Bradyrhizobium diazoefficiens: one gene and its partner. The protein of the gene in region 1 interacts with the protein of each later gene in a pairwise test. Links are inferred from orthologs where the notes say so. Each region holds a gene or a part of one and is shown in the gene's direction. Other genes may lie near its edges. The genes, in order: ndk and JJE66_RS14865.

Region 1 (14,766 bases):
CAAATGTTGCGTCGGCGTGCCGCCGCGCATGACGTCCCAGGTGTAGGACGCGACCATGCCGCCGGGCTTGGTCACGCGCAGCAATTCGGCGGCACCCTTGTGCGGATCGGGGACGAAAAACAGAACCAATGCCATCACGGCGGCGTCGAAGCGCGCGCTGTCGTAGGGCAGCGCCATCGCGTCGCCGACCGAGAGCTCGACCTGCTTTGCCGATATTTTCTGGCGCGCTGTCGCAATCTGCGCGTCGGATGGATCGATCGCGCTGATATGCGCGGGTGCGGATCTGGCGAGGATCATCTCGGTAAACGCGCCGTTGCCGCAACCGACGTCCGCCCACGCCAGACCCGGTCCCACCGCAAGCCAGTCGAGGAAGAGAGCCCCGGCCGACCGGCTCCAGGGCGCCATGAAGCGCTCGTAGGCCGCGCCGTCGGTGAATTTGATGGGTTCCGGTGACGACAAGTGAGGCCTCCCTTAAATGTCTTCGCGCTGAAATGCTGGTCGTACAATGACGATCGAGCTTAATACGAAACGGCCGGAAACTGCACGGGCAATTCGTGCGCGGCTTCGTCGTCCGGACTTTTCCAATTCGAGGCCTCGCTTGTACCTACCAAGGCCACGCTTCGACGGTTAGGCTGCCGGCATTGAGGCCGGGGGCAGGCATGAGACGTCGCGAATTCATGGCAGGATTGACGGCCGCTGCTGTGGTGCCGTCGGCGGGGCGCGGGCAACAGTCCAAACCGCCGCGCCGCGTGGGCGTGCTCGTCGGTCTTGCTGCAAATATCGACGTGCCGGTGGCGGGCGCCTTTCTCAAGCCGTTCCGTGAGGCCATGGGCAAGGCGGGCTGGGTCGAGGACGGCAATGTTCACATCGAGTACCGCTTCGGCGGCGCGCTGTCCGATCTTGCCAACACGCGCGCCTCCGCTGCGGAGCTCGTCGCGCTGGCGCCCGAGGTGATCTATGCCCAGGGCCTGCCGGCGACGCTCGCGCTGCGTCAGCAGACCACAACGATTCCCGTCGTGTTTACCCAGGTGATTGATCCGGTCGGATTCAAGCTTGCCGAAAGCCTCGGCCATCCCGGCGGCAATGTGACAGGCTTCGTCACCTGGGATTTCGCGATCGGCGGCAAATGGATGGAGCTGTTGCGCGAGCTCGATCCGAAGCTCGCCCGCGTGGCCATCCTCTTCAATCCGGATACCGCGCCCTATGCGCCCGGCCTTGTCGCCGCCGCCAGGGACGCTGCGTCCGGAATCGAGGTGGTCGAGATGCGGACTCACAATGACGGCGAAACCGAAGCTCAGCTCGAGGCGCTCGGCCGTGCGCAGAACAGCAGCCTGCTCGTCATCCCCGAACCCTTCACGAACGGGCATCGCGACCACATCGTCGCCCAATGCGCCCGTTTTCGCGTGCCCGCGCTGAATTCGGTGCTTGGCGCCGTCGATGGCGGAGCGCTGATGTCGTACACCTTCGTCTGGAACGAACTTGTCAGCGCACCCGTCGACTACATCGATCGCATTCTAAAAGGTGCCTCGCCGCGCGATCTGCCGATCCAGGCGCCCCGCCGTTACGAGCTGGTCATCAACCTGAAGACGGCCAAGGCGCTCGGCGTCGACGTGCCGCCCGTGCTGCTTGCACGCGCCGATCGGGTGGTCGAATAGCGCGTCGTCGTTCTGAAGCATGAGAGCAGTCTTGCTACGCGCGGGCTCATCTGCCAACGCTCAGGCTGCGGTTCTCGGCGCTATTTCGAATGGAAGTGTAACTGGATCGGAAGAATGCGTATCCTGATCGAACTGCGCTCGTGTGTAACCCCTCGGGTAATAGGAAAAACCCTTGAGGTCGAAATAAGCGTCGGCGTCCATGTACCGTCTCGACAGTTCGAGGCTAATGCGTTCTGCGGACGCAGCATCGAAGTCGCGACTGAGGTGCATCGTGGTGATTCCGCTCTCAAAGGCGCTTCGCGGATCCACTGGCCGAGCGCCGTGTTCTGCCCACTCATCAAGCAATATGCCCGCTGTTCTTGGTGGGCCGTATGCAATAACCGGTCCGACCGAGACCCCCCTGATGCTCTCCGCATGGTTATCCAGCCATGCTCTCGTCTCGGCCAGCGTCTGCTCTGTTTCCCCAGCGTACAAGAGGACGTTCACCTTCACCATGACACCGTTGTCTCGGCACGAGCTCAAGAGTTCTGAAGCGCTTTTGAGGTATTGATCCGGGCGCTTGGATTTATTCATCGCTAGGATTTGCGTCGGAGAGGCGGTCTCCAGTCCGAGATCGACCACCTTAAGGCCGGCACTCGCCAGCGATGCGACCGCCCCTGGCCTCAAAGTGTCTACGCGGGTCTCGGTACGCCAATTGATACCCAATCTTCCCTGTTTAGCAGTCTCCTCCGCGAGTCGATCTGCCCAACTTCGGTTTGGTGCGAATAGCGACGCCTGCATATAGGGGTGGATCTCGGAGCCTCCGTACTGCTCTTGGACAAGCGCCATGGACCGGGCGATGGCTTCCGGCGGGCGCAGCCGTTCAAGCGGGATATCGCGTTCCTCGCAGAACTGGCACCCCATGCCACACCCTCGGGAAGCCTCGATGCTGGGTTGATACGCGGCATGGCCTTCGACCAACAGGTGGTCGAGAGTGTAACTTGGTGTGGGCGCGATTGATCTTTGGTGGACGGATGCATCCGAGGTCAGAAGGCTCTCGATGATAGGCTCTCCCAAGCCAAGGACCACTTGATCTGCTTCGGGCACCATCGTCTGGAACCATTCAGGGTCAGGGCCAACGACCCAGCGGCCGCCTACAACAATCTTGCTGTCGGGATATGCGCTCTTTGCAAGTTTGCAGAACTCCCGAGCCCAAGGGAGCGCGTAATAACTAGGTATCGAAAGCATGAGCGGGTATTTGGATGGAAACTTATCCGCTGCGCGTAAAGTCTCGAGAATTTCCGTCGGTGAACGGTGCTCGCCATGCACGAGAACTGTATCGTGGCCTGCCAGGTTTAGCTTAGTTGCCAACGAGAGGGCGCCGTAGTTCAGGTATAGTTGACGGCGCGCAAGTAGATGGTCCCGCTTTTTCGGGGCCAGCATTCCTGCCGAGACGAATGGGACGACACTCGAACGACTCACCGCTGAGCACCTCTGTATTGGGCGAGCGATTGATATGGGAGGGACCATTGCCGTTTGTAAGTATCGAAGGGATAGATGGGAGCGGAAAAACAACACAAGTGCAGCTCCTCTGCTCTGCGCTAGAAGCCGTGGGTAAGAACGTCATTCGAACTAAGGAGCCGGATGGCGGTTGGCTTGGCCTGGAGGTGCGCGCCATGCTCACAAAAGAGAACAGGTCACTATCTCGGATCGAGGAGCTCCTACTCCTAAGCGCTTCGCGTTATGATCACGTCCGTAGCGTCGTTCGGCCCGCTGTCAAAGCTGGCAACTGGGTGGTGTCTGATCGCTTCGTAGATTCAACATTTGCATTTCAAGCGTATGGCGATGAGGATTTGACCGCACTTTTCAACGCTGTCACCCCGCTGGTCGTTGGTGATAGCCTCCCAGATTTCACGTTTGTTCTAGATCTGCCGGAGCAGGAGGCTATTGGCAGGCGGAGCGGTCGAGCCGACTTGGGCGGAGATCCCGCCGAAGCGATCCGTGACTTCCGAGCTATACGTTCTGGGCTTCTCGAAGCTGCCCGACTGTGGCCGGATCGCTGCCGTGTAGTAGATGCCCGAGGCAAAGAGACCGAAATAGCCGCACGGATTTGGGAAGAGCTTGAGTCCGGTTTCTGAGAGGGGAAGGAACTAACTGGTGTTTAATTTCCTCCACGCATCGTACCCCAGGGCAGTTCGTGAGGTGTTTTCACCGAGCCGCCACGTAGCCCGGACCCCGAAGTCCTAACCCATCGCCTCGTCGAACTGCGTGCTCGCCTCGAGCCATTGCTCCTCCGCGCGCGCCAGTGCATCCGCCGCATTCGCGCGCGCCTTCGACAGTTGCGCGGCCTGCTTGGGGTCGCGGGTAAAAATGTCGGGCAGAGCGAGGGCGGTGTCGATCTTGGCGATGATTTCGCTGACGCGCGCGATCTCGGTCTCGGCCTCCGCAATGCGCTTCTTCAGCGAGCCGCGATTGTCCGATTTCGCGCGCTGCGGCTTCTCGCTCGCGGCGCTGCGCTCGCGCGGGGCGGGCTCGCCGTTGCGTGAGGACAGCACCAGCCGGCGGTATTCGTCGAGGTCGCCGTCGTAATTGGTCACGGTGCGGTCGGCGACGATCCAGAGCTGGTCGGCGCAGGACTCGATCAGATAGCGGTCGTGCGAGACCATGATGATGGCGCCGGGAAATTCGTTGATTGCCTCGGCCAGTGCCGCGCGGCTGTCGATGTCGAGATGATTGGTCGGCTCGTCCAGGATGATCATGTTGGGACCGAAGAAGGTGGCGAGCCCCAAGAGCAGCCGCGCCTTCTCGCCGCCCGAGAGTTTGCCGACCTTGGTATCGGCCGCCTTGCCGGAGAAGCCGATCGCGCCGGCGCGCGCCCGCACCTTGGCCTCGGGTGCATCGCCCATCAGCTTGCGGACGTGGTCGTAGGTGGAGGCGTCCTCGTTCAGTTCGTCGAGCTGATGCTGCGCGAAATAGGCGATCGACAGCTTGTCCGCGCGCGTCACCTTGCCGGAGAACTGCGGAAGCCGGCCGGCGAGCAGCTTGACCAGCGTCGACTTGCCGTTGCCGTTGGAGCCCAGAAGCGCGATGCGGTCGTCATTGTCGATGCGTAGCGTCACGCGACTGAGCACCGGCGTTGCCGGATCGTAGCCGACGGTAGCATTGTCGACGGCGATGATCGGCGGCGACAATATCTTCTCCGGCGCGGGGAAGGTGATCTCGCGCACGTCCTCTGTCACCAGCGCCCTGATCGGTTTCAGCCGCTCCAGCATTTTAACGCGTGATTGGGCTTGGCGTGCCTTGGAGGCCTTGGCCTTGAAGCGGTCCACGAAGGCTTGCAGGTGCGCGCGCTCAGCCTCCTGGCGCTTGACCGCTTTGGCGTCGAGCAGCTCGCGCATGGCGCGCTGCTCCTCAAAGGAGGAGTAGGTGCCTTTGTAGAGCGTCAGCTTGCCGCGCTCCAGATGCAGGATCTGGTCGACCGAGCTCTCCAGCAGGTCGCGGTCATGGCTGATCACGATCACCGTGCGTGGATAATGCGCGAGGTGGTCCTCCAGCCACAGCGTGCCCTCGAGGTCGAGATAGTTGGTGGGCTCGTCGAGCAGCAGCAGGTCGGGGGCTGCGAACAGGGTCGCGGCCAGCGCGACGCGCATGCGCCAGCCGCCGGAGAATTCGGCGCAGGGGCGAAGCTGATCGGCGGCGGAAAAGCCGAGGCCGGACAGGATCGCGGCGGCGCGGCTCGGCGCCGAATGCGCGTCGATGTCGACGAGCCGGGTCTGGATCTCCGCGATCCGATGCGGATCGGTCGCATTCTCGGCTTCGTGAAGCAGCGCATCGCGCTCGAGGTCGGCTTTGAGCACGACCGAGATCAGGCTCTCAGGACCGTTCGGCGCCTCCTGCGCCAAGCTGCCGACGCGCCAGCGCGGCGGCAAGGTCACCGAACCGTGTTCGGCCGAAAGCTCACCGCGGATCACCTTGAACAGCGTCGATTTGCCGGTGCCGTTGCGTCCGACCATGCCGACGCGCGAACCGGGCGTGATCTGCACGGAGCTACTATCGATCAGAAGGCGTCCGGCGAGGCGGATGGAGAGGTCGGTGATGGAGAGCATGCCGCCTTGTCACCGCAGCCGCGGTGAAACGCAACCCGTTTTTCCGCGTCCGTCGGTCAGTGCGGGCCGCTATCGCGGTCGCGCTTCTCGAGCTCGTTCAAGAGCTTTTCGAGATGGGTCGGGAGCCGCGGATCGGGACGAAGATTCTGCTGGAGCCGTTCGCCCACGGCATCGCGAATCGCGCGGCTGGTGCGCCGGTCGATCTGTTCGCTGTCATTGGCGAAAAGGCTAGTCATTTGTCTTGGTTCCGTGTTGGCGAGTAACGACATGCTACCAAGTCATTGGCGTCCAAATTGTTTCGCGAGTTTTTGGGGAGGACTGGCATTCTAGTAAAAATTGTATGAATTCTGGGTTGCTGCCCAAAAACAAGGCCCCAGCGGGGGGAACGCCGGGGCCTCTCTTGGAAGGTGCCGTGGGGGGCCGGCACCTCTGGAAAGTACTTTTTGGGAAGGTGCTGTCGGGCTCAGTAGCAGCGGTTGATCAGCCGCCAGCGCGGTCCCCAGGGGGTCGGGACCAGCCGGCGCGCATAGCAGCCGCCATAGCCGTAAGCGACAACCGGACCGCCGACATAGAAGCGCGGTCCACCCCAGCCGTAGCCGTGGTGCCAGCCGCCACCGTGCCAGCCCCAGCCGCCATGCCAGTGAGCGGAGGCGGAGGTCGGAGCCAGCGCGGCACCCAGCGCGACTGCGGCGACTGCAGCAAGCGAAAGTTTCCTCAACATGGTGATCTCCTCAAAACTATCGGCGCGGGGTTATCGCGTCGATGAAAAGGCCGCCGAAACGGTGCGCCTCGGGAGGAGGCTTTGGTTTCGATGGATCTGACGTTACGCCAGCGAGGCTGAACCAAACCCTGCCAAGGCCTTCAGATTGGGTTCATCTGGGTGAAATCGTTGTAATCCATGTTGGAATTCGGCCGGGAATTCGGGTCTTGGCCTGCGGCGAAGCGCCCGTGGGCCGATCCGGCCGCAGCTTGCCGTATCGCGACGGCGCCGATATAAGCCCCGCAACTCCGAACCACCAATTTCTCTTCAAGGACAAGATCATGGCCATCGAACGCACTTTCTCGATCATCAAGCCCGACGCGACCGCGCGTAACCTGACCGGCGCCGTGAACGCTGTAATCGAGAAGGCGGGTCTGCGCATCGTCGCCCAGAAGCGCATCCTCATGACCAAGCAGCAGGCCGAGACCTTCTATGCCGTCCACAAGGCCCGCCCGTTTTTCGGCGAGCTCGTCGAATTCATGACCTCGGGCCCCGTGGTGGTCCAGGTCCTGGAAGGCGAGGGCGCCGTCGCCAAGTACCGCGACGCGATGGGCGCGACCGATCCGTCGAAGGCGGCCGAGGGCACCATCCGCAAGCTCTATGCAAAGTCGATCGGCGAGAACTCTGCCCACGGTTCGGACGCCCCGGAGACGGCTGCGATCGAGATCGCGCAGTTCTTCTCGGGCAACGAGATCGTCGGCTGATTCACAGCCGATAAATCGACGGGGCGAAAGGACGTAGCGTGAACTGGCTCTGGCAGTTCTTCGATCCCACCACGATCGGGGCATTCTTCACCCAGTTCCGCAATGAGATGGCCGAGCCGACCTTCTGGATCGCGGTCGGCAAGATCATCTGGATCAACATCCTTTTGTCCGGCGACAACGCGCTGGTGATCGCGCTCGCCTGCCGCGGCCTGAAGCCGCGGCACCGGCTGTGGGGCATGGTGTTCGGTGCGGGCGCCGCGGTGCTGCTCCGGATCATCTTCACGGGCATCGTCGCCAGCCTGATGGAGCTGCCGTACCTCAAGCTGGTCGGCGGCCTCGCGCTGATCGTGATCGCGGCCAAGCTGCTGGTTCCGGAAAACGAGGACGAGGACGGCGTCGAGTCCGCCTCGCATCTGTGGCAGGCGGTGCAGATCGTCGTCGTCGCCGACATCATCATGAGTCTGGACAACGTCATTGCGGTGGCGGCCGCCGCCAATGGCAGCGTGCCGCTGCTGGTCCTCGGCCTTGCCATCAGCGTTCCCTTGATCGTCGCTGGTGCCGCACTGATCATGACGCTACTGGCAAAACTGCCGATCCTGGTCTGGGCCGGTGCGGCGCTGCTCGGCTGGATCGCGGGCGAGGTGATCGCGACCGATCCCGGCATTGCGCCGAAGCTGCATTCGCTGTTCGACGGCCCGCTCGGCGGATCGCTGGACAAGATGCTCGGAAGCCTGCACATCCCGCCGCAATTCGCCCATGGCGGCGGTGGCGCCGAATATGTTTGTGCGGCGCTCGGCGTCGTCGTCGTGCTGCTGGCCGGCTCGATCTGGCGCCGGCGGAGCATGAGCCAGGCTGCGTTGGAGCACGCCAAAGCTTCCGCCGAATAAGCCCCAATTAGTTGGAAGCGGCGACTAAACTTTCGCTATCCCGCTCGTCTGAGGGCTTGGCCACCTTCGCTGCATCCACGGCTTTCTGTAGTACAAGAGGCCGTAGACCCCTCCGACCTCCGTGGTGACCATGTTCCTCTCGTTTTTCCCCCGGCCCAAGCTGTTCTTTCTCTCGGCCATCGCTTGGACGGCATTGGCGATGCTGGTCTGGTATGGCTTCGCGAGCAATCTGTTTGAAGCAACTCAAAGGCCGGTTGGGTTGGCGACGTTCTGGTCAGCGCCGGCTCTTTGGTTCGACCTCTATTTTGCCGTATGCGCCGTGGCCTTCGCGGCTGCCTGGATGCTGTTCGCGCCGCATCCCTGGGCGAACTGGTCCATTCTCGGTTCCGCGCTGATCCTGTTCACGTCCTATTTCCAGGTCCAAGTCAGCGTCGCCATCAACAGCTGGTACGGACCGTTTTATGACCTCATCCAGGCCGCGCTGTCGAAATCCGCGCCGGTCACGGTCGAGCGGTTCTACGCTGAATTATCGACCTTTGCCGGCATCGCCCTTGTGGCGGTCGTGGTCGGCGTGCTGACGCGATTCTTTGTCAGCCACTACATTTTCCGCTGGCGGACGGCGATGAACGACTTCTACGTCGCAAACTGGTCGCGGCTGCGCACCATCGAAGGCGCCTCGCAGCGGGTGCAGGAAGATACCATGCGGTTCGCGACCACCATGGAAGGTCTCGGCGTCAATCTGATCAGTGCCGTGCTTACGCTTCTGGCCTTCCTGCCCGTTCTCGTGAAGCTGTCCGGCAGCGTGACGGAGCTACCCCTGATCGGCTCGATCCCCTATCCGCTGGTGTTTGCTGCCGTGATCTGGTCGGTGTTTGGCACCGGCGTATTGGCGTTGATCGGCATTCGCCTGCCTGCGATCGAGTTCTTCAACCAGCGCGTCGAAGCCGCCTATCGCAAGGAACTTGTGCTCGGCGAGGATGATCCGGCCCGCGCCGATCCACCGACACTGGGCGTGCTGTTCGGCGACATTCGCAGGAACTATTTTCGCCTCTATCTGAATTTCATGTATTTCAACATCGGTCGCATTGTCTACCTGCAGACCGACGTCATCTTTCCGTACCTCCTGCTCGCACCGACGATCACCGCCGGCAAGATCACGCTGGGAACGATGAACCAGATTTTGAACGCGTTCACGCAGGTCCGAACCTCGTTTCAGTATCTCGTCAACGCCTGGAGCACGATCGTTGAGCTGATCTCGATCTACCAACGGCTGCGGAGTTTTGAGGCCAAGCTCCATGGCGAGCCGCTGCCCTCAATCGAGACGGAAGCCGCGCCGCTGGGATGATGCTTGCCGGTTGCGGGACGGCATTGGTATGAGAGGCAGCGATCTGCGGGGGCCGGGCGCGACGCCAAGTTCATCGTCCAGTGCTCTCTGCGTCGCTCAGGGTTTTAAGAAACGCGACGATGTCGTCGATCTCGCTCGCCGACAACGCCGGCTGGTCCGCGGCGCGCGCGCCGAAGGGCGGTTCGCTGTTGATGTTGCGCTGGTATTGCGTGGGCACGTCGTCGTACTTGCGCATCTTGCCGTCGGTGTCGCGCGGATACCATTTGCCCGGATCGGTGTCGCGCTCGACGTAGAACGCGACAGCCTCGCGCAGGCTATGCACCGTGCCGTTGTGGAAGAATGTCGAGCGTAACGCGACGTTGCGCAGCGACGGGGTCCGGAACAGGCCGCAGAATTCTCCGCGTCCGGCAAGATCCAAACGCAACGGCCCGCAGGCGCCGAGATCATGAAAGCCTGGGTCGGCATTGGCCGCGATATGGCCATTGCGTGGAACGCCGATGGCAATCAATCCGTAATCGGTGAATTGCGGCGGTGTTCCGTCATTACCGGGCGCGCTACGATGGCAGTTTGCACAATTGCCTTTGGCCGGATCGTTGAACAGCGTGAGCCCGCGCTTTTCTTGCGGCGAGAGTTGCGCGCGACCGGCGAGGTAGGCGTCGTAGCGGCTGCTGTATGGATAGAATTCCGCGGCGTTCTGCTGGTAGACTTCGAGTGCCTCGACCACGCCGGCAAAGGTCCGCTCGGAATCATCGAAGATCGCATCACCGAAAATCCTGCGCATGTCGCTGGAGTAGCCGGCCTTGCGCACCTTTGCTGCGACATCGGCGGCTGCGTCATTTGCCATTTCGAACGGCGACAGCAGCGGCAGGCGAGCCTGATCGCGGCGGCGGTCGACGCGACCGTCCCAGGTCAGCCCGCCGGTCGGACCATTGTCGACGCTCGGGTCGCCTTCATCATCGGACTCATAATAGTGCTCGGCGAATTGCGGCACCGCCTGAAGATATTTCAGCGACGGCACGGCGCGCAGACCGGGCTCACGCATGGTTTTTCCGCCCAATTGGACATCCAGGCTGTTGGGCGGCCCATAGGCAAACCGTGGATCGTGACATGTGGCGCAGGCCAAACGTCCGGACGCGGACAGGGACGGATCGGCGAACAGCTTGCGGCCGAGCGCGTCAAGCGCGGCTGCCCGGGCATAGGCTTGCGCGCGGCTCAGGCCGGCACCTCCGTTCTGCGCGGGGGCGCGGGCGCCGCTGAAGGTGACGGCAGCCAAGAGGACGAGAAGCAGTGCTCGTCCAACGGCACATGCACTCATGCATCATCCTCTAAGGCTGTCGCGAATAGGACGGGATTTTCGCTGGCGGCCGCTGCTCACGCGGGCGCCAGTTGCGGTATTTGACAGCATCGTTGTCTCAGCGGATCGCGTTCATCCAGCCGCCATATAACCCCGGTTTAATGTTGTCGTTGCTGGTTGCTTTGTGACCTGAGACAAAGATCGCACGCCGCCGTTTCATTTGTCCATCGAGGGGGATGCCGTGAGGATCGCTATTCATTTGGCATTGCTGGCAGGCATTTTCGTCCTGGCTGAGGGGGCGCGCGCGCAGGCACAAGCACAAGGCTCGGGCATCGCCAGCATCGAAACAGTGGTGGTGATCTACGCAGAGAACCGCAGCTTCGACAATCTGTACGGATCATTCCCGGGTGCGGATGGGCTGGCGAACGCGACGCCTGCCAATTCGACCCAGGTCGACCGCGATGGATCCGTGTTGAAGGAATTGCCGCCGGTCTGGGATGGGTTGACAGCCAAGGGCGTCACGCCGGTCGTGACCCAGGCGCAGACCGAGCACTTGCCGAACATGCCGTTCGCGATCGACGATCCAAATGGCTTCAACACGCCGCTTGGCGTCACCACGCACGACCTCTGGCATCTTTTCTATCAGAACCAGATGCAGATCCATGGTGGCAAGAACGACCGCTTCGTGGCCTATGCGGACTCCGGCGCGTTGGTGATGGGTCGCTACGACGGCTCGAAGCTGCCGCTCTGGAATGTCGCTAAACGATACGTGCTCGCCGACAATTTCTTCCAGGGGGCGTTCGGCGGCTCGTTCCTCAATCATTTCCAATTGGTGTGCGCCTGCACGCCGGTCTATCCGAATGCCGACAAGAGCCCGGCCCAAAAGCTGATCGCGGCGGTCGACCCCGATGGCGTGTCGCTGACGCTTGCGCCCAATTCGCCGGGATCGGCGATCGACGGTATCCCAAAATTCGTCAACAACGGCGCCATTACGCCGGATTTCTACGCCGTGAATACGATGCAGCCGCCCTATCAGCCGAGCAACAACAAGCCGGCCCAGAACGGCGACCCGCGCTTTGCCGATCCGGACGCGCCCAACACGCTGCCGCCTCAGCACGACATCACCATCGGTGATCTCTTGAGCCTCAAGGGCGTGAGCTGGGCCTGGTATGCTGGCGCATGGCAGGATGCGGTTGACGGCGGCCGCGGCAAGCCGGTGCCGAACTTCCAGTTCCATCATCAGACGTTCAACTACTTCGCCCAGTTTGCACCGGGCACGCCGGCGCGCGCCGACCACCTCAAGGATGGCGGCATGAACGGGGTCGAATTCGTCAAGGCGATCGACGCCGGCACGCTGCCACAGGTCACCTTCTATAAGCCGCAGGGCAATCTCAACGAGCACGCCGGCTATACCGATGTGATGTCGGGAGATCAGCACATCGCCGACGTGATCGCCCATCTGGAAAAAAGTCCGCAATGGCCGCACATGCTCGTCCTCGTCACCTATGACGAGAACGGCGGGTTCTGGGATCATGTCGCCCCGCCGAAGGCCGATCGCTGGGGTCCCGGATCGCGCGTCCCGGCGTTGATCGTCTCGCCGTTCGCCAAGAAAGGTTATGTCGATCACACCCAGTACGACACGACGTCCGCATTGCGCTTCATCACGCGGCGATTCGACCTGCCCGTCCTGCCAGGGCTGGTGGCGCGCGATGCCGCGCTCAATGCGAACGGACATCCGGCCATGGGCGATCTGACCGCGGCGTTAACGTTCTAAATTTAGCGCCGGACGATCGAGCCTGATCGGCCGATCAGGCGGGCGAGCTGCTTGAAGCGGCTGCCGACGCGGTCGGCGACGAGATCGCCGAGCCTGTGCTCGAACACCAGCATCAGATTGCGCGCCTGGCTGCGGAAATGCGTGGCGGGCAGCACGCCCGGCCGCGCCGCCGAGATCAGATGGGCGACGCGGAACGCCGCGCCGAGCAGGCGGGCGCGTTCGAGCTGCGCCGGCGTCAGCAATTCCTGCATGGTCAGCGGCGGCTGGTTCTCTTCGCTCAAGCCGGCATAACGATAGAACACCGACAATCCGACGAAGGCGCGCTCGCGGTGATCGATCGCGCCGAAATTGGCGTTGACCACGAGGCTCAGCGTCTGCTCGCCGCGATGGTCGGGGTGCACGCGCCAGCCGATGTCGGAGAGCAGGCAGGCGGTGTGGCGCAGGCGGCGGTCCTCCGCGGTCTCGCGCAGCTTCACGACGCGCGCCAGCCGATCGGTCCAGGCGATCAGCTCGCGGGCATGCCGTGCAGAGCGCGACAGCAGCTGGTTCAGCTCTTCGGCCGCGCAGATCAAGCCGTCCTTGCTGCGCTCGGCCTCCGGCAGCTTCTCGTGCAGCAGGCCCTCGCGCACGCCGAAGGTCGAGAACACGATGGTCTTCGGCTTCGCCACGCGAATGACGTGCTCGAGCACCAGCGCTGCGTAGGTGAGGAGAGGGCGCCGCGCATCCGCGACGACCTCGATGTCGGCCAGCATGTCGACGGCGGCGAGGCGCCGCAGGCGGCGGGCAAAATCGAGCGCTTCGGCGGCGGCAATGGAATAGCCGTGCATCACCTGGAGCGGATAGCCGCTCTGGATGATGTGGATCCGCGCGAGCGCGCGCCAAGTGCCGCCGACGGCGTAGAAGGTGCGGCCGCGCCCGGCAGCGAGCTGCGGCACCTCGTCGATCGCCTCGCGCACGATGCGGTCGGCGCGCTTGAGAGATTTGTGGGCGAGGTCCTGGAGCGCGAGCCCGCCGAGCGGCAGCGTCACGCCGCTGCGGACGCTGTTCCGGCGCACGTCGATCAGCTCCAGCGAGCCGCCGCCGAGATCGCCGACGATGCCGTCGGGATGATGGATGCCGGAGATGACGCCGAGTGCCGACAGCTTCGCCTCGCGCGGTCCCGACAGGATCTCGATCTTCACGGCGCAGATGCGCTCGGCTTTCGCGATGAAGTCGGGACCGTTGGAGGCGTCGCGGCACGCAGCCGTTGCGATCGCGAACACGCGGCCGACTTGCATCACGCGGCACAGCGCGCGAAAGCGCTTGAGCGAGGTCAGCGCCTTGTCGACGGCGTCGGGTGCGAGCAGGCCCGTGCTCTGCACCTCACGCCCGAGGCCGCACAGCGTCTTCTCGTTGAAGATCGGAATCAGGCTCCGTGTCAGTCCCTCGTAGACGACGAGACGAACCGAGTTGGAGCCGATGTCAATGACCGCGACGCTAGCGCCACGCTTGCGCGGCCGTTTCACGGCAGTCTCCGGTCAGGACTGATGGCGTTCGTTTCGGCGCGTGAGACGGCGCGGCGAGGATTCCTTGAGCGACTTTCCACGGCCAGACAGACTCGGATTTGTCATGAAGTAGTTGTGCAGGTTGAAAGGCTCCTCACCTTTCGCGGTCTTCATACGCGTTGAGGACCCGTCCGGCAACAATTGCCAGCTCTGCTCATTGTCCTTCAGGTTCGCGACCATGATCTGTTCGAGAACCTGCTGATGCACCGTCGGATTTTGCAACGGACAGAGCACCTCGACGCGACGGTCGAGGTTGCGCGGCATCATGTCGGCCGACGAGATATACACAGCAGCTTTCGTACTCGGCAGGCCCTGGCCCATGCCGAAGCAGTAGATTCGGCCGTGTTCCAGGAAGCGTCCGATGATCGACTTGACGCGAATGTTCTCCGACAGGCCGGGGATACCGGGACGCAGGCAGCAGATACCGCGCACCACGAGCTCGACCTGGACGCCCGCCTGTGAGGCCTCGTAGAGCGCGTCGATGATGTCGGGGTCGACCAGCGCATTCATCTTCATCCAGACCGCGCCCGGCTTGCCATGACGCGCGTGCTCGGTCTCGCCCTGGATGTGCTCGATGATGCGCTTGCGCAAGGTCAGCGGTGACACCGCCATCTTTTCCAAATCGCTTGGCGCTGCGTAGCCCGTGATGAAGTTGAACACGCGCGCGGCGTCGCGGCCGATGGTGGGTTCCGAGGTGAAGTAGGAGAGGTCCGTGTAG
Region 2 (14,731 bases), on another replicon or contig:
TTGAGATGCGCGGTCGCCTCCTCGTCCGACTGGCCGCCGGAGAGGAAGGCGATGCCGGGCACTGCCGCCGGCACGCACGCCTTCAGCAGCCGTATCGTCTTCTCGGCGACTTCCTCGACGGAAGCCTGCTTCGCGCACTTCTTGCCTGATATCGCCATGTTCGGTTTCAGCACCATGCCTTCGAGCGCGATGCGCTGCACGCGCAACTCCTGGAACGTCTTGTTGAGCACGCGGCTCGTCACCTCATAGCAGCGGTCGATGTCGTGGTCGCCGTCCATCAGCACTTCCGGCTCGACGATCGGCACGATCTGCGCGGCCTGGCAGAGCGCGGCGTAGCGCGCCAGCGCATGGGCATTGACCCTGATCGCCGTCATGGAGGGGATTCCGGTGCCGATATCGATCACCGCCCGCCATTTGGCGAAGCGCGCGCCGCGCTCGTAATATGTCTTCAGGCGATCGGCGAGCTTGTCGAGCCCGACGGTGACGGTTTCACCCGGGCACATCGGCAAGGCTTGCGTGCCCTCGTCGACCTTGATGCCGGGGATGGCGCCGCTATCCTCGATCAGCTTGACCAGCGGCGTGCCGTCCGCAGCATTCTGCCAGATCGTCTCGTCATAGAGGATCACGCCGGAAATGTACCGGCTCATGGCGTCCCTGGAGCGGAACAGCATTTCGCGATAGTCGCGGCGGCTTGATTCCGTCGATTCCACCCCGATCGCGTCAAACCGCTTCTTGATGGTGCCGGAGGATTCGTCGGCGGCAAGGATGCCCTTGCCTGATACGACCATGGCGGTCGCGATCCTGTTGAGCTCAGTCAGATTCATCGAGAGGTCCTCCCAAAACGATGCTGCCCTTGCCTGTGAAAATAGACGGTTCTCGGGCAATTGCCGAGTTAACGTTGGTCGCAGGGGAAGGGGGATAGGAGGCGGTTGGGGCGAAAAAGGAGCGGCTGGCAAAGGTTCACCTCGCCCCGCCTGCGGGGAGAGGTCGGTCGCGAAGCGACCGGGTGAGGGGGACTCTCCGCGAGTCCGTTTTTCACCGTCCTTTGTGGAAGCAGCCCCTCACCCGACCCTCTCTCCGCGAAGAGCGGGGAGAGGGAGGGATAGATCACGCGACGCGGGGGGCGAGCTCGCCCTTGGCGTAGCGCTTGGCCATTTCTGCCGGGGTCAGGACCTTCTTGAACTTGGCGGCCTGGCCGGCGGTATTGAACTCCTGGAGCCGCTGCTTGCACAGCTTGGTCATGGCTTCCATCGCGGGCTTCAGGTACTTGCGCGGATCGAACTCTTCCGGATTGTCCTTGAGGACCTTGCGGATCTGGCCGGTCATGGCCATGCGGTTGTCGGTGTCGATGTTGATCTTGCGCACGCCGTGCTTGATGCCGCGCTGGATCTCGGGAACGGGCACGCCCCAGGTCGGCTTCATCTTGCCGCCATAGGCGTTGATGATGTCCTGGAGGTCCTGCGGCACCGAGGAGGAGCCGTGCATGACCAGATGCGTGTTCGGCAGCTTGCGGTGGATCTCCTCGATCACGTTCATGGCGAGGATGTCGCCGTCCGGCTTGCGGGTAAATTTGTAGGCGCCGTGAGACGTGCCCATCGCGATCGCGAGCGCGTCGACCTGGGTCTCCTGGACGAATTTCACGGCCTCGTCCGGATTGGTCAGCAGCTGGTCGTGGCTGAGCTTGCCTTCGGCGCCGTGGCCGTCTTCCTTGTCGCCCATGCCGGTCTCGAGCGAGCCGAGCACGCCGAGCTCACCCTCGACCGAGATGCCGCCGAGATGGGCCATGTCGGTCACGGTCTTGGTGACGCCGACATTGTAGGTCCAGTCGGCCGGGCTCTTGCCGTCGGCCTTCAGCGAGCCGTCCATCATCACTGAGGTGAAGCCGGCCTGGATCGCGGTCATGCAGGTGTCGGGGCCGTTGCCGTGGTCGAGATGCACGCAGACCGGGATGTGCGGATAGATCTCGGTCACCGCATCCATCATGTGCTTGAGCATGATGTCGTTGGCGTAGGAGCGTGCCCCGCGCGAGGCCTGGATGATGACGGGGGCGTCGACCTGGTTGGCCGCGTCCATGATCGCCAGCGCCTGCTCCATGTTGTTGATGTTGAAGGCCGGGACGCCGTAATCGTGCTCCGCCGCATGGTCGAGCAATTGACGCAACGTGATCCGAGCCATCTGTCTTTCTCTCCGTTTGGGCCTAAGGGCCGCTTGTTTCTTGCTGATTTCTTGCCGATGAATTACTTGGTGCGCAGAACTTCGACGCCGGGCAGGGGCTTGCCTTCCATCCATTCAAGAAATGCGCCACCGGCGGTCGAGACATAGGTGAACTGACCGGCCACATGGGCCTGGTTGAGGGCCGCAACGGTGTCGCCGCCACCCGCGATCGAGACCAGCTTTTTCGCCTTGGTGCGTTCGGCGGCATGCTTCGCGGCCGCCATCGTGCCGCGGTCGAACGGCTGCATCTCGAAGGCGCCGAGCGGTCCGTTCCAGACCAGCGTCGCGGCATCGTCGATCGCCGCATGGATGCGCGCGATCGACTGCGGGCCGACGTCGAGGATCATGCCGTCCGCCGGGATCGCGTCGAGGCCATAGGCATGCGAGGGCGCGTTGGCGGCAAAACGATAGGCAACGGTGGCGTCCACGGGCAGGATGATGGCGCAGTTGGCGGCTTCCGCCTTCTCCATGATGCGCAGCGCAGTCGCGGCGAGATCCTTCTCGGCCAGCGATTTGCCGATTCCGACACCCTGGGCGTGCAGGAAGGTGTTGGCCATGCCGCCGCCGATCACCAGCGCATCGACCTTGTTGACGAGGTTTTCCAGCAGGTCGATCTTGGTCGAGACCTTGGCGCCGCCGATGATGGCGATGACCGGCTTGGTCGGCGAGCCCAGCGCCTTCTCCAGCGCATCGAGCTCGGCCTGCACGGTGCGGCCGGCATAGGCCGGCAGCTTGTGGCCGAGGCCTTCGGTCGAGGCGTGGGCGCGGTGCGCCGCCGAGAACGCGTCATTGATCCAGATGTCGCCGAGCCTGGCGAGCTCCGCGACGAAATCCGGATCGTTCTTTTCCTCTTCCGGGTGGAAGCGGGTGTTTTCCAGACAGAGGATGTCGCCATCCTTCAGGCTAGCGACGGCCTTCGCCGCGGGCTCGCCGATGCAATCCTCGGCGAACGCGACCGGCTTGTTCACGACCTTCGACAGCGCTTCGGCCACCGGCTTCAGCGACTCCTTTGCATCGCGGCCCTTCGGCCGGCCGAAATGCGCGAGCAGGATGACCTTGCCGCCCTTGTCGGCGATCTCCGTGATGGTCGGCGCGACGCGCTCGAGCCGGGTCGCGTCACTGACGCGGCCGTTGTCCATGGGCACGTTGAGATCGACGCGCAGCAGCACGCGCTTGCCCTTCACGTCGACGTCGTCGAGGGTGCGGAATTTGTTGGTCATCTCTGGCTCTCTTGTCCCGGGCGCATTGCGGCGCGAAGTGCCGCGATGCAGAACCGGGAGTTGACGCTGGAGGAACATGGGTCCCGGATCCGCGAAGCAGCGTTTCACGCTGCATCGCGTCCGGGACACGAGAGCGGAGTTAGATCACCTTCGCGAAGGCGACGGCGGTGTCCGCCATGCGGTTCGAAAAACCCCACTCGTTGTCGTACCAGGCCATCACGCGCACCAGCGTGCCGTTCTGCACCTTGGTTTGGTCCTCGTGGAAGGTCGCCGAGTGCGGATCGTGGTTGAAGTCGATCGAGACGTTCGGCGCGTTGGTGTAGCCGAGAATGCTCTTGAGCTGCTGCTCGGAGGCGCGCTTCATCGCCGCGTTGATCTCCTTCGGATCGGTGGCGCGCTTGGCCACGATCTTGAGGTCGATGACCGAGACGTTCGGGGACGGCACGCGGATCGAGACGCCGTCGAGCTTGCCCTTCAATTCCGGCAGCACCAGGCCGATCGCCTTGGCGGCGCCAGTCGAGGTCGGGATCATCGACATCGCCGCCGCGCGGCCGCGGTAGAGATCCTTGTGCAGCGTGTCCAGCGTCGGCTGGTCGCCGGTATAGGCGTGGATCGTGGTCATGAAGCCGGTCTCGATGCCGACCAGATCGTTCAGCACCTTGGCGACCGGCGCGAGGCAGTTGGTGGTGCAGCTGCCGTTGGAGACGACCATGTGCTCCTTGGTCAGCGTGTCGTGGTTGACGCCGTAGACGATGGTGGCGTCGGCGCCGTCAGCCGGCGCGGACACCAGCACGCGCTTAGCGCCGGCGGTCAGGTGCGCAGAGGCCTTGTCCTTCGAGGTGAAGATGCCGGTGCATTCCAGCGCGATGTCGACGCCGAGATCCTTCCAGGGCAGCTTCGAGGGATCGCGCTCGGCGGTCACCTTGATCTTGCCGCCGCCGAGATTGATCGTGTCGCCGTCGACGGTCACGGTGCCGGGGAAGCGGCCATGGACGCTGTCGAAACGGAGCAGATGGGCGTTGGTCTCGACCGGGCCGAGGTCGTTGACGCCGACCACTTCGATATCCTTGCGGCCGGACTCTGCGATCGCCCGCAGGACGTTGCGGCCGATGCGGCCAAAACCGTTAATGCCAACGCGGACTGCCATCTTTCGTCTCCTTCAATGACCGTTGTCATCCCGCCGGACGCGCGGTTAACGCGTCAGCGAGGGTTTTTTAGGGCGGACGCCCGGTTCAGCCGGGCGGAGCTTGATCATATGAGAGATTACGTAGTCCTTTTTTTTGGCAAGCTCAACTCTCAGGAAACGCGCTTCAGGACAGCGTTAACCGCAGCCTCGGCGGTAATGCCGAAATGCTGAAAGACCTTGTTGAGAGGGGCGCTGGCGCCGAAGGAATGCATGCCCACGAATTCGCCATCCGGGCCGATCACGGCGTCCCAGCCCCAGCGCACCGCGGCCTCGATGGCGACCTTGATCGGCGCCTTGCCGATGATCTCGTCGCGGCGTTCCTTTGGTTGCGCTAGCAGGAGTTCGAGCGAGGGGACCGATACCACCCGTGTCGGAATGCCGCGCTCGGCGAGCTGTTTCTGGGCGGCCACAGCCATCTCGACCTCCGAGCCCGAGGCGAACAGGGTCGCCTTGGCTTCGCCTTGCGCGGCGACCAACTCGTAGGCGCCATATTGGCAGGGGCTTTCGTTCGGCGCATTGGTGCGGAGCTGCGGCAGGTTCTGTCGCGTCAGCGCCAGCACGGTCGGTCCGTCGATTCGGTTGAGCGCGAGTTCCCAGCACTCGGCGACCTCGATGGAGTCGCAGGGGCGGAACACGCGCATGTTCGGGATGGCGCGAAGTGCGGAGAGATGCTCGACCGGCTGATGGGTCGGTCCGTCTTCGCCAAGGCCGATGGAATCGTGGGTCATCACATAGACCACGCCGGTGCCCATCAACGCGGCAAGGCGCATGGCCGGACGGGCGTAGTCCGTGAACACCAGGAACGTGGCTCCGTTCGGCGCGAAGCCGCCGTGCAGGAAGATGCCGTTCATGGCGGCGCACATGCCGTGCTCGCGAATGCCATAATGGATGAAGCGGCCCTTCGGCGTCTTGGCGGAGAAAGCGGTCGCCGACTTCGCCTTGTTGTTGTTGGAGCCGGTGAGGTCGGCTGAGCCTGCGAGGAATTCCATCGGCATCGCCCCGGCGATGACTTCGATCACGGCCTCCGAGGACTTGCGCGTGGCCGCAGTCATCGGCTTTTCCAGCAGTTCCTTCTTGTAGGTTTTGAATGCCTTTGCCAGCGACGCCGGACGCTCATGGCGCAGGCGGCGCTCGAACTCGGCGCGCTTGCGGCTGCCGAGTTCACCGAGCCTCGCTTCCCATTCCTGACGAGCCGCCGCGCCGCGGCTGCCTGCCGCGCGCCACGCCTTCAGCACGTCGTCGGGCACCGAGAACGGCTCGAGCGAGATGCCGAGATTTTCCTTGGCCGCCTTGAGCTCGTCGGCGCCGAGCGCCTCGCCATGGGCCTTCGCGGTGCCGGCCTTGTGCGGCGCGCCGAAGCCGATCGTGGTGCGGCAGGCGATCAGCGTCGGCTTGCTGGATTTTTGCGCGCGGGTGATGGCGGCTGCGATCGCCGCCTGGTCCTGGCCGTCGATCTTCTCGGCGGCCCAGCCGCACGCCTTGAAGCGCTTCACCTGGTCGACGGAATCCGAGATCGAGGTCGGGCCATCGATGGAGATGCCGTTGTCGTCGTAGAGCACGATCATCTTGTTGAGCTTCCAGTGCCCGGCCATCGCGATCGCTTCCTGCGACACGCCCTCCATCAGGTCGCCGTCGGAGGCGATCACATAGGTGTGGTGGTCGACGATCTTCTTGCCGAACTCGGCGGCCAGCATTTTTTCGGCGAGCGCCATGCCGACCGCAGTCGAGATGCCCTGGCCGAGGGGGCCGGTCGTGGTCTCGATGCCCTTGGTGTGGCCGTGTTCGGGGTGTCCCGGCGTCAGCGATCCCAACTGGCGAAAGTTCTTGAGCTGCTCGATCGTCATCTCGGCACTGCCGGTGAGATGGAGCAGCGAATAGAGCAGCATCGAGCCGTGGCCGGCCGAGAGCACGAAGCGGTCGCGGTCGGGCCAGTCCAGCGCGGCAATGTCGAATTTCAGGAATTGCGTGAACAGCACCGTGGCCATGTCGGCGGCGCCCATCGGCAGGCCCGGATGGCCCGATTTCGCTTTCTCGACAGCGTCCATGGCGAGGCCGCGGATCGCGTTGGCCATACGGGTGTGGTCGACCTGCGTCATGTCTGAAATCCGTCTGAAATGAGGCGCTTGGCGACGGAGTGCGCCCGCGCGGAAAGAAGCCTTTCGGCCACTGAAAGTCGGGGCTGGGATAGCACCTCGGTTCCGGGAGTCCAAGGCGATCAAACGCCGGTTTGGCCGGAAAAGTTGCTTACGGCATGATCCGGAAAAGTGGCGGGCCGGTTTTCCGGCGAGATCATGTCCAAGAGAAACTGCTAGATCGGGATGAATCTCATCCCGATCTAGCAGTGCATAGTTTCGCGGCGGCGTTGCGCTCGGCTGGCTTGCCACGTAAATTTCTGCTTCTAACCGCTTGCCGAACCGAGTCTTTTGCCGGGCGGCAAGCCCAAGGATAAGCCCAAGGAAAAGCCCACGGGCAACGCCACAGGTTCCGCCGCTGACTGCATGAACGATCGCGTATCCAACAGCTCTGCCATGACGGAGTCCTCCGCCGTCGAGATCGAGATCGCGACCCGCAGGCTCACGGCGGCGCTCGACGCGCTCGAGAGCGCGGTCGAGCGCCGGCGCGATGCCGATCGCGACGAGAACGAGCTCGCGACGCGGATTCAGGCATTGGGCGCAGACCGCTCGCGGCTTGCCGACGAGCTCGACGGCGCACTGGTGAAGGCGCGCAAGCTCGAGCGCACCAATCGCGAAATCTCCGATCGGCTCGATTCCGCAATCGTCACGATACGCTCGGTGCTCGATACCGGAGAGGATGGATGAGCCACATCAACGTCACCATCAACGCCCGGCAATACCGCATGGCCTGCGAGGAGGGCCAGGAGGTGCGGCTGCTGAAGCTCGCCGAAAGCCTGGAGACGCGGATCCAGTCGCTGCGCGGAAAATTCGGCGAGATCGGCGATGCGCGGCTCACCGTGATGGCGGCACTGACCGTCTGCGACGAACTGGTCGACGCCGGCAACCGCATCCGCACCATGGAGCAGGAATTGACCGAGCTGCGGGATTTCCGCAATGCCGCCGTCGAGCGCGCCCGGATGACCCAGACCGCGGTGGTGAACGCGCTGAACGCCGCCGCCGAACGCATCGAGAAGTCGACCCAGGTCCTGAACCGGACCGTCGGCAACGGCATCGCGATCGGGTAGGCTCCGCTGCGCTCCCTCTCCCGCTTGCGGGAGAGGGTCGGGGAGAGGGTTTCTCCACGATCGAGGACCCCCAAGAGGAGAGAGCCCTCACCCGCGCCTTCGGCGCGACCTCTCCCGCAAGCGGGAGAGGTTAAGCGAGCCCGCGGCGCGAGCAACTGACCAAACACCATCCAGTCATTTGCGATCGCGCTGGCGATTCGTCAGCATCGTTGTTACATTGCCCGAGCGAGGCTGCTGCGCGCGTCCGGAGCCATATATCCCCGGGGCCTTATCGATCCTTTAGGGAACTGTCCCTGGCCGGGCCCGTGGGCTCGGACATATGGTGCCCACCTACTTTCGTAGGGAACTCCGGGATCGAGCGCTTCAACGGCGTCTGCGGCTTCGCACTGTTGTTTGCTTGGTTTGTGCTTGTTGAAACGACTGCGGCCAGTTCAGCAGGTGTCATGCTCCGGCCTAGTGCGCAATTGTGCACGGGGGACCGGGGCATCCAGTACGCCGCGGCTTTTGTGTGAATCACCACTGCCTCTGGAATACTGGATCACCCGCCTTCGTGGGTGATGACGTGGGGACCGAGCGCATGACCAATACCAAGTCCGAACTCCGTGCCAAAGCCCTCGCAAAACGCGACGGGCTGAGCGAGAAGAAGCGCGTCGCTGCCGCCACAAAGCTCGCCAAGCGCGGGCTGCCGTTCAAGCTGCTGCCCGGGAGCATCGTCTCCGGCTACTCGCCGATCCGCAGCGAGATCGATCCGATGCCGCTGCTGAGGAGGCTCGCGGAGGAGGGCGCGCGACTGGCGCTGCCCTGTGTGACCGCGCGCGGTCAGTCGCTGGTCTTCCGCATCTTTCATCCGAGCGACCGGCTGATGCTCGGCCCGCTCGGCATTCCCGAACCGTCGCCGGCAGCTAGCGAAGTCATTCCCGACATCATGCTGACGCCGCTTGCGGCCTTCGACCGTCTCGGCCATCGCATCGGCTATGGTGCGGGGCATTACGACTTCACCTTCGCACACTTACGCAAAGCCAAGAACATCATCGGCATCGGGCTGGCTTTTGCAGTGCAGGAGATCGAGGCGGTTCCGGCACTATCCCACGACGTGGCGCTGGATTATGTGCTAACGGAATCCGACGTGTTGGAATTCCGGAGTTCTGAAGTTGCGCATTCTCTTCGTGGGTGATGTCGTCGGCCGCAGCGGCCGCAATGCCATCGCCGAATATCTGCCCGGCATGGTCAAGGACTGGTCGCTCGATTTCGTGGTCGTCAACGGCGAGAATTCCGCCGGCGGCTTCGGCATCACCGAAGCAATCTACCAGGAGTTTCTCGATGCCGGCGCCGATGCGGTGACGCTCGGCAATCACTCCTGGGACCAGCGCGAGGCCCTCGTGTTCATCGAGCGCGCAGAGCGCCTGGTACGTCCCGCGAACTATCCGCGCGGCACGCCCGGCCGCGGCGCCGCTTTGGTCGAGACCAAGAACGGCAAGCATGCCCTCGTCGTCAATGCGCTCGGCCGCGTCTTCATGACCCCGTTCGACGATCCCTTTGCCGCACTGGAGCGCGAGCTCGGCGCCTGTCCGCTCGGTGTTGCCGCGGACGCCATCGTCGTCGACTTCCATTGCGAGGCGAGCAGCGAGAAGCAGGGCATCGGCTTCTTCTGCGACGGCCGCGCCAGCCTCGTCGTCGGCACCCACACCCACGTGCCGACCGCCGACCACCAGATCCTCACCGGCGGCACCGCCTACATGACCGACGCCGGCATGACCGGTGACTACGATTCCATCATCGGCATGCAGAAGGAAGAGCCGCTGCGGCGGTTCACGTCGGGGATTCCGTCAGGCCGGTTCGAGCCGGCCGCGGGCGTGGCGACGCTCAGCGGCGTGGCGGTCGAAACCGATGACGCGACGGGGCTTGCGCTCAAGATTGCACCGGTGCGTGTGGGTGGAAGGCTGGAGCCGGCGACGCCGCGATTCTGGTTGAGCTGAGTTTTCGCGCGGCGCTGACGGTGCACCCTCGCCCCTTGTGGGAGAGGGTGGCTCGCCGCGTAGCGGCGAGACGGGTGAGGGGTATCTATCCGCGAGTCTCACTTTAAGCTGCACTCCCAGAGACGGCCCCTCATCCGGCGCTTCACGGCACCACGCATGTCTCCGGTGTGAAGGCAAAGTGGCAAAAAAATCGCAAGAACCTTTTGCGGCCATTCGATAGGATGGTTCTCGTTGAGCCACGTGAAATTACCCACCTGTTCAAGCGACAATGAAAATCGATTCCAAACTTATCGCAGGAATGCCGATTAAGATGGCCCGCGACTTGATGCGCGAACTGCATCGGCCCGACCGCGTCAACGTGGAGGCCGTCCTTGACTTCCTTAATAACGAGCATTGGCGCTGCACGGTGGATGCCGCCTGCAAGAGCAATCCTAGAATCCCTAGGACCCTTCGTCAGCGGTCCGATGCTGATGATCGTAAGCAGTATTGCAAGATTTGGGGCTTCAAGTTCAAGCTGGTTAAGGTGGCTGATGCTCAGCGCATCTTCGCGGAGCTACTATCAGAGGGCTACTTTGAGCCACATAAACCTGAAAGCGACTGGGACAAGGCTCAATATGAGACCAGCCAAAAGGGGCGGCAGCGAATCTGACGAAGCGTTTCGACCGCGCAAAGGCTGACAAGGAGGTCGCCGCTCTAATTGAGCGCGCCAACGAGATCAATAGACGAGATGAGCTGGTCTTCTTCGTAGCCAAGATCAGCGCGTTCGGTTCGTACGTCACTGACAGCGATGACCTGGGTGATATAGATCTCGTGATCGAAACCGTACCGCGTCGAGATGGCCATACCGACGAGTCGCATTACCGCGCAGATAACAGCGGTAAGGCGTTGGATTGGTCGTCGAGCCTATACTATGGTCAACGCGAGGTTCTCCAGTTACTGCGATCACGCAAGGCTCGTTTGTCGTTCGCCTATGCATCGACGGTTGAACGGCTGAACACCAAGACTCTGGTGCTGTTCGAATGGCATCCCAGCGCAGAGCGTCGCGCCGAGATGGAGGCCTTCGATTGGCGACTACACGAACCGCTGCGCCAAGTGAGCGAATGGCTAGCATCGAATCCCGGAATTAATGCCGATCCTGTCGAGATCGCGCGCTGGTGCAAGGATTTTGCAGCCATATTATCGAAACCTCGGTCGCACCAACTGTTTCACGACTGGAGTGCAAATGCTGCGCATGATTTCTTGTCCTACTGGGGCAAAACAGCTTCCGAGGCAGCCGCCGAGAAGGCACACAGAATGAAATGGGAGGAATACCGCGAGCGCGTCAGCTACTACATCACTGAATACTACGAAAGACAGGTCAACGCTCTGATCGAGGCGGAGATCTACGCGGATTTCGCGAGAGGAGTGGGCGAAATGGATGCTGCGATCCTGATCGCCAGGCGCTCACGATGGAATTTGATCAAAAATAGGGTCGGATGGGTTTCGCCGCTGCAACAGCGTATCGGCGAAATGGAAGGAGGCGAAACAAACGATCCAGAAACAAACGATCCATAAGCCGCTCGCATTCGAATGTGGAGCCAACCCCTCATCCGGCGCTTCGCGCCACCTTCTCCCACAAGGGGCTAGCTTGGGCACAGATCTCTTGCACAGAATGAATCGCCTGTGATTCTGTGTAGGCCGTCGTGATTCTGGCAGCGGAGCGATGGCGGAGATGGATATCGGCTATTTCGGCGACGAGCGTCTTAAAAAAATGGCGCTCTGTTGCTTGCGCGTGTCTGCGAGCGACAGACGGTTTGTCTGCGCAAACTTGGCGAGGATCGCGCCGAGAAGGTCAAATTTCGGCGCTTTTTGATGAATGAGCGGGTCACGGTCGACAAGATGGTGATCCGCGCGCGAGCGCGTCTGCGTGAGATTGCGGCCGGCCGGCACGTCCTGGCGATCCAGGATACCAGCGAGATCAACTATGAGGCCAAGCGAGGGCGCAAGCGCGATCTCGGCCGGGTGGGCAATGGCCGTGACGTCGGCCTGTTCGTGCATCCCGTTCTGACGGTTGATGCAGAAACAGGTCACTGTCTGGGCCTGGCCGACGTGCAGGTCTGGCGCCGCTTTAAAACCAAGGCCGCCGACTATCGCAAGCAGCCGATTGAGGAAAAGGAATCCTATCGATGGGTGAAGGGCCCGCGGCGGGCCAAATGGGGCCTGACCAAGGCGAGCATGATCACAGTGATCGACGATCGCGAAGGAGACATTTATGAGAAGTGGGCTCGCCTGCCGGATCGTCGCACGCATCTGTTGAGCCGCGCGTGCCGGGATCGTGCAACAACAGGCGACCGCGCTCTGTTTGCGACCATGGCGGCACTGCCCGAGCAACATCGCTTGGCGATCGATCTGCCGGCGCGGGCAGGCAAGCGCCAGGCTCGTCAAGCGCAGTTGGCGGTGCGGTTCGGAACGGTCGTCGTCTGTCGGCCAGCATCCTGCTCCGATCCCCACGCGCCGCGCCAACGGTGATCGGCTGGTACCGCCAGCGCTGGCATGTCGAACAATTGTTCAGGACCGTGAAGCGCCAAGGCCTTGATCTCGAGGCGAGCGTTCTTGCCGAAGGCGCGGCGCTGGAAAAGCTCGCCGTTATCGCTCTCATCGCCGCGTGCCAAACCATGCAACTCGTGCTCGCGCGCGCCTCGCTCGACGATAGCCAACCTGCCTCGCACGTCTTTGACGATCGCGAAATGCAGGTTCTATCGGCCTTGCAGGAACGTTTGCGGGGCCGCACCGCCAAACAGCAAAATCCCCATATACCAAGCAGCCTTGCTTGGGCCGGCTGGACCATCGCCCGCCTCGGTGGCTGGACCGGTTACGAGAGCGACAAATCCAACGGCCCAATCACAATGCGCGACGGGCTCGAACGCTTCCGAGCCATCGCCCAAGGCTTCTTCCTCGCCAAAAATGTGTGCCCAAGCTAGCCCACAAGGGGAGAAGGCGCAGTCGCGTTCACGGCGATAGCTAATCCGCCGTCTGCTCCCTCAACTCCGCGACATCCTTTGCCGTCAACTTCGAGCCCTTGGTGCCGAACCGCGCCGTGACGTAGTTCGCCACCGCCGCGATCTCGTCGTCGCTAGACGCATTGCCGAACGCCGGCATCGATAGCGCGCCATCCGGCGTGCGGCGCTTGGTGCCTGAAAGCACGATCTGCGCGACGTTGGTGGCCGGCAGGTCGGGCGAGGGCACCGGCGACACGCTGTGCGCGACGATCTGTGCGGCGCTTTTAGGCTAGTCGATATGATAATCGTCATTTTCTGGTGCATTTTCATCATGCGCGTGACCGGCCACCGCACATCACCATGCGAATGCGCAAAACCGTGCAAAGACGAAACTCGTGCGATTGGAAAAGTCAGGTGGCGGCACGTCCTCCCTTGCGGCCATCCTTCGAGACGCCCGCCTGAGGCGGGCCCGCAGGATGATGTGCGGCCGTCGCTTTGACGAGCACGATGCCGCTTGGCCTCATCCTGAGGAGGCCGCGAAGCGGTCGTCTCGAAGGACGAGGCGCGCGCTCAGGTCGTGCAGAATGTCTTATGAGATAGCCCCTGCCTTGCGAGCGAGGGCTGCGACGCCGGCAGACTCACTCAGCTGGGACGTCTGTCTCGACGAATGTTGATTTCGGAATAATAGCATTATGCGCCTGTTTTGCCCGACGAGTCAAGCGGCGTCGGAGCCTGGCGGCGTAAGTCGTTGATTCCGCACACCTGGCTACTGTGCATGGGGTTGTTTTCGAGATTTTTGATTCAGCTCTGGCGGAATCCCATCCGGAACGCGCCCCAGTGCTTGCCGCGGACCATGATTGGCGAGGACAGGTCCTTCATCAGCACGAACTGCCCGCCGCCCATGTCGCGGCGATAGGTCTGGAGCAGGAACGGTTTTGTGTTGGCCGCAACCTTCTTCACCGCGCGGTCGGTGAAGAGGCGGCGGTTGCGGCAATTGGCGTTATTCCAGACCGGGTCCTTGCCCTGCGGCAGCCGGTAGTTCGGATTGTGGGTCGGCAGATAGCCGCCCTTGGCCCAGGCGACGCAGAACACGATGCGCGGATCCGACTTCTGGATCGGGTCCTGGATGGCGGGCAGCAGGCGGTCGGTGAAGTCGACATAGGCGGTGTTGTATTGTTTGGGATCGGTGCCCGCGATCTCCCGATAGTTCTCGTCCATGAGCTGGTCGAGCGTGATCTCGCCGCGGCCGACCGCGGCCTCGAACTCGGCCGAGATCCGCTTGGCGGTGTCGACGACGACACGGATCAGCGGCGCATCCGATGTTTCCACGCCGCTGTCGGCGATCAGCGCGATCAGGCCTTCCGAGGTGTCGAGCAGCTTTGTCACCCGCTGGTCGGCGTTCTTGAGATCGCGCGAGGAGAGGTCGACGCCTTTGGCGAGCTCGTTGAGCTCGTTGATGACGGTGTCGCAATGGCCGAGATTGGAGGTCGCCGCGCGCGTGACGCTGCCGATTTCGGCTTCCACCGAGGCAAAGCCCTGCTGGACCCGCGAGATGATGCCGGAGATCTGCTGGGCGCCTTCGCCGGCGGTCTTCGCACGTTGCGAGGCCTCGCTGCTCTCGCCGATCAGGCCTTCGATCTGGCCGTCGAGATCGCGCACGGTGTCGGAGATCTGGTGCGTGGCCTGGCGGGTGGCCTCCGCGAGATTTTTGACCTCGCTTGCGACCACGGCAAAACCGCGCCCGGCGTTGCCGGCACGCGCGGCCTCGATTGTTGCGTTCAGCGCAAGCAGGTTGGTTTGTTTGGCGATCGCCTCGATCGAGCCGGAGACCTTTGCGACCTGGGCCAGCGCCGAGCCGACGGCGCCGAGGCGCGTTTCGATCCGCTCCACGGCCGCGACGAGCTCCGAGATGTGGCTGACTGCGGTGTCGACCGCGCCGCGCGATTGCGCGATCTCGC

Evidence for each region.
Region 2: the proteins of ndk (region 1) and JJE66_RS14865 interact in binary tests that used the Escherichia coli proteins (3 or more experiments, as listed by UniProt). The link is inferred for Bradyrhizobium diazoefficiens from one-to-one orthologs.

The regions. Positions count from the first base shown.
Region 1 is NZ_JAENXS010000002.1:945,001-959,766, reverse strand. The notes cover bases 5,546-8,492. They hold ndk (nucleoside-diphosphate kinase), read left to right. Parts: upstream 5,546-6,781; coding sequence 6,782-7,204; downstream 7,205-8,492. Other genes in these bases: sbmA (peptide antibiotic transporter SbmA), read left to right, coding at 8,222-8,492; JJE66_RS21390 (TerC family protein), read left to right, coding at 7,243-8,091; JJE66_RS21400 (sulfur globule protein precursor), read right to left, coding at 6,204-6,461; JJE66_RS21405 (hypothetical protein), read right to left, coding at 5,797-5,976; JJE66_RS21410 (ABC-F family ATP-binding cassette domain-containing protein), read right to left, coding at 5,546-5,740. In the rest of the region: JJE66_RS21430 (class I SAM-dependent methyltransferase), read right to left, coding at 1-459; JJE66_RS21425 (ABC transporter substrate-binding protein), read left to right, coding at 660-1,655; JJE66_RS21420 (radical SAM protein), read right to left, coding at 1,716-3,077; tmk (dTMP kinase), read left to right, coding at 3,164-3,772; more of JJE66_RS21410, read right to left, coding at 3,878-5,545; more of sbmA, read left to right, coding at 8,493-9,436; JJE66_RS21380 (cytochrome-c peroxidase), read right to left, coding at 9,507-10,751; JJE66_RS21375 (acid phosphatase), read left to right, coding at 11,017-12,504; ppx (exopolyphosphatase), read right to left, coding at 12,507-14,009; JJE66_RS21365 (RNA degradosome polyphosphate kinase), read right to left, coding at 14,022-14,766. UniProt on the Escherichia coli protein: Major role in the synthesis of nucleoside triphosphates other than ATP. The ATP gamma phosphate is transferred to the NDP beta phosphate via a ping-pong mechanism, using a phosphorylated active-site intermediate.
Region 2 is NZ_JAENXS010000001.1:3,132,118-3,146,848, forward strand. Bases 7,283-10,194 are described here. They hold JJE66_RS14865 (5-formyltetrahydrofolate cyclo-ligase), read left to right. Parts: upstream 7,283-8,396; coding sequence 8,397-8,993; downstream 8,994-10,194. Other genes in these bases: JJE66_RS14850 (DUF4164 domain-containing protein), read left to right, coding at 7,283-7,439; JJE66_RS14855 (cell division protein ZapA), read left to right, coding at 7,436-7,819; JJE66_RS14870 (TIGR00282 family metallophosphoesterase), read left to right, coding at 8,971-9,795; JJE66_RS14875 (hypothetical protein), read left to right, coding at 10,064-10,194. Also shown: JJE66_RS14825 (class I fructose-bisphosphate aldolase), read right to left, coding at 1-824; fba (class II fructose-bisphosphate aldolase), read right to left, coding at 1,108-2,175; JJE66_RS14835 (phosphoglycerate kinase), read right to left, coding at 2,238-3,434; gap (type I glyceraldehyde-3-phosphate dehydrogenase), read right to left, coding at 3,574-4,581; tkt (transketolase), read right to left, coding at 4,731-6,716; more of JJE66_RS14850, read left to right, coding at 7,119-7,282; more of JJE66_RS14875, read left to right, coding at 10,195-10,444; JJE66_RS14880 (hypothetical protein), read left to right, coding at 10,606-11,349; JJE66_RS14885 (hypothetical protein), read left to right, coding at 11,647-12,303; JJE66_RS14890 (hypothetical protein), read left to right, coding at 12,300-12,755; JJE66_RS14900 (methyl-accepting chemotaxis protein), read right to left, coding at 13,575-14,731. UniProt on the Escherichia coli protein: Involved in the removal of 5-formyltetrahydrofolate.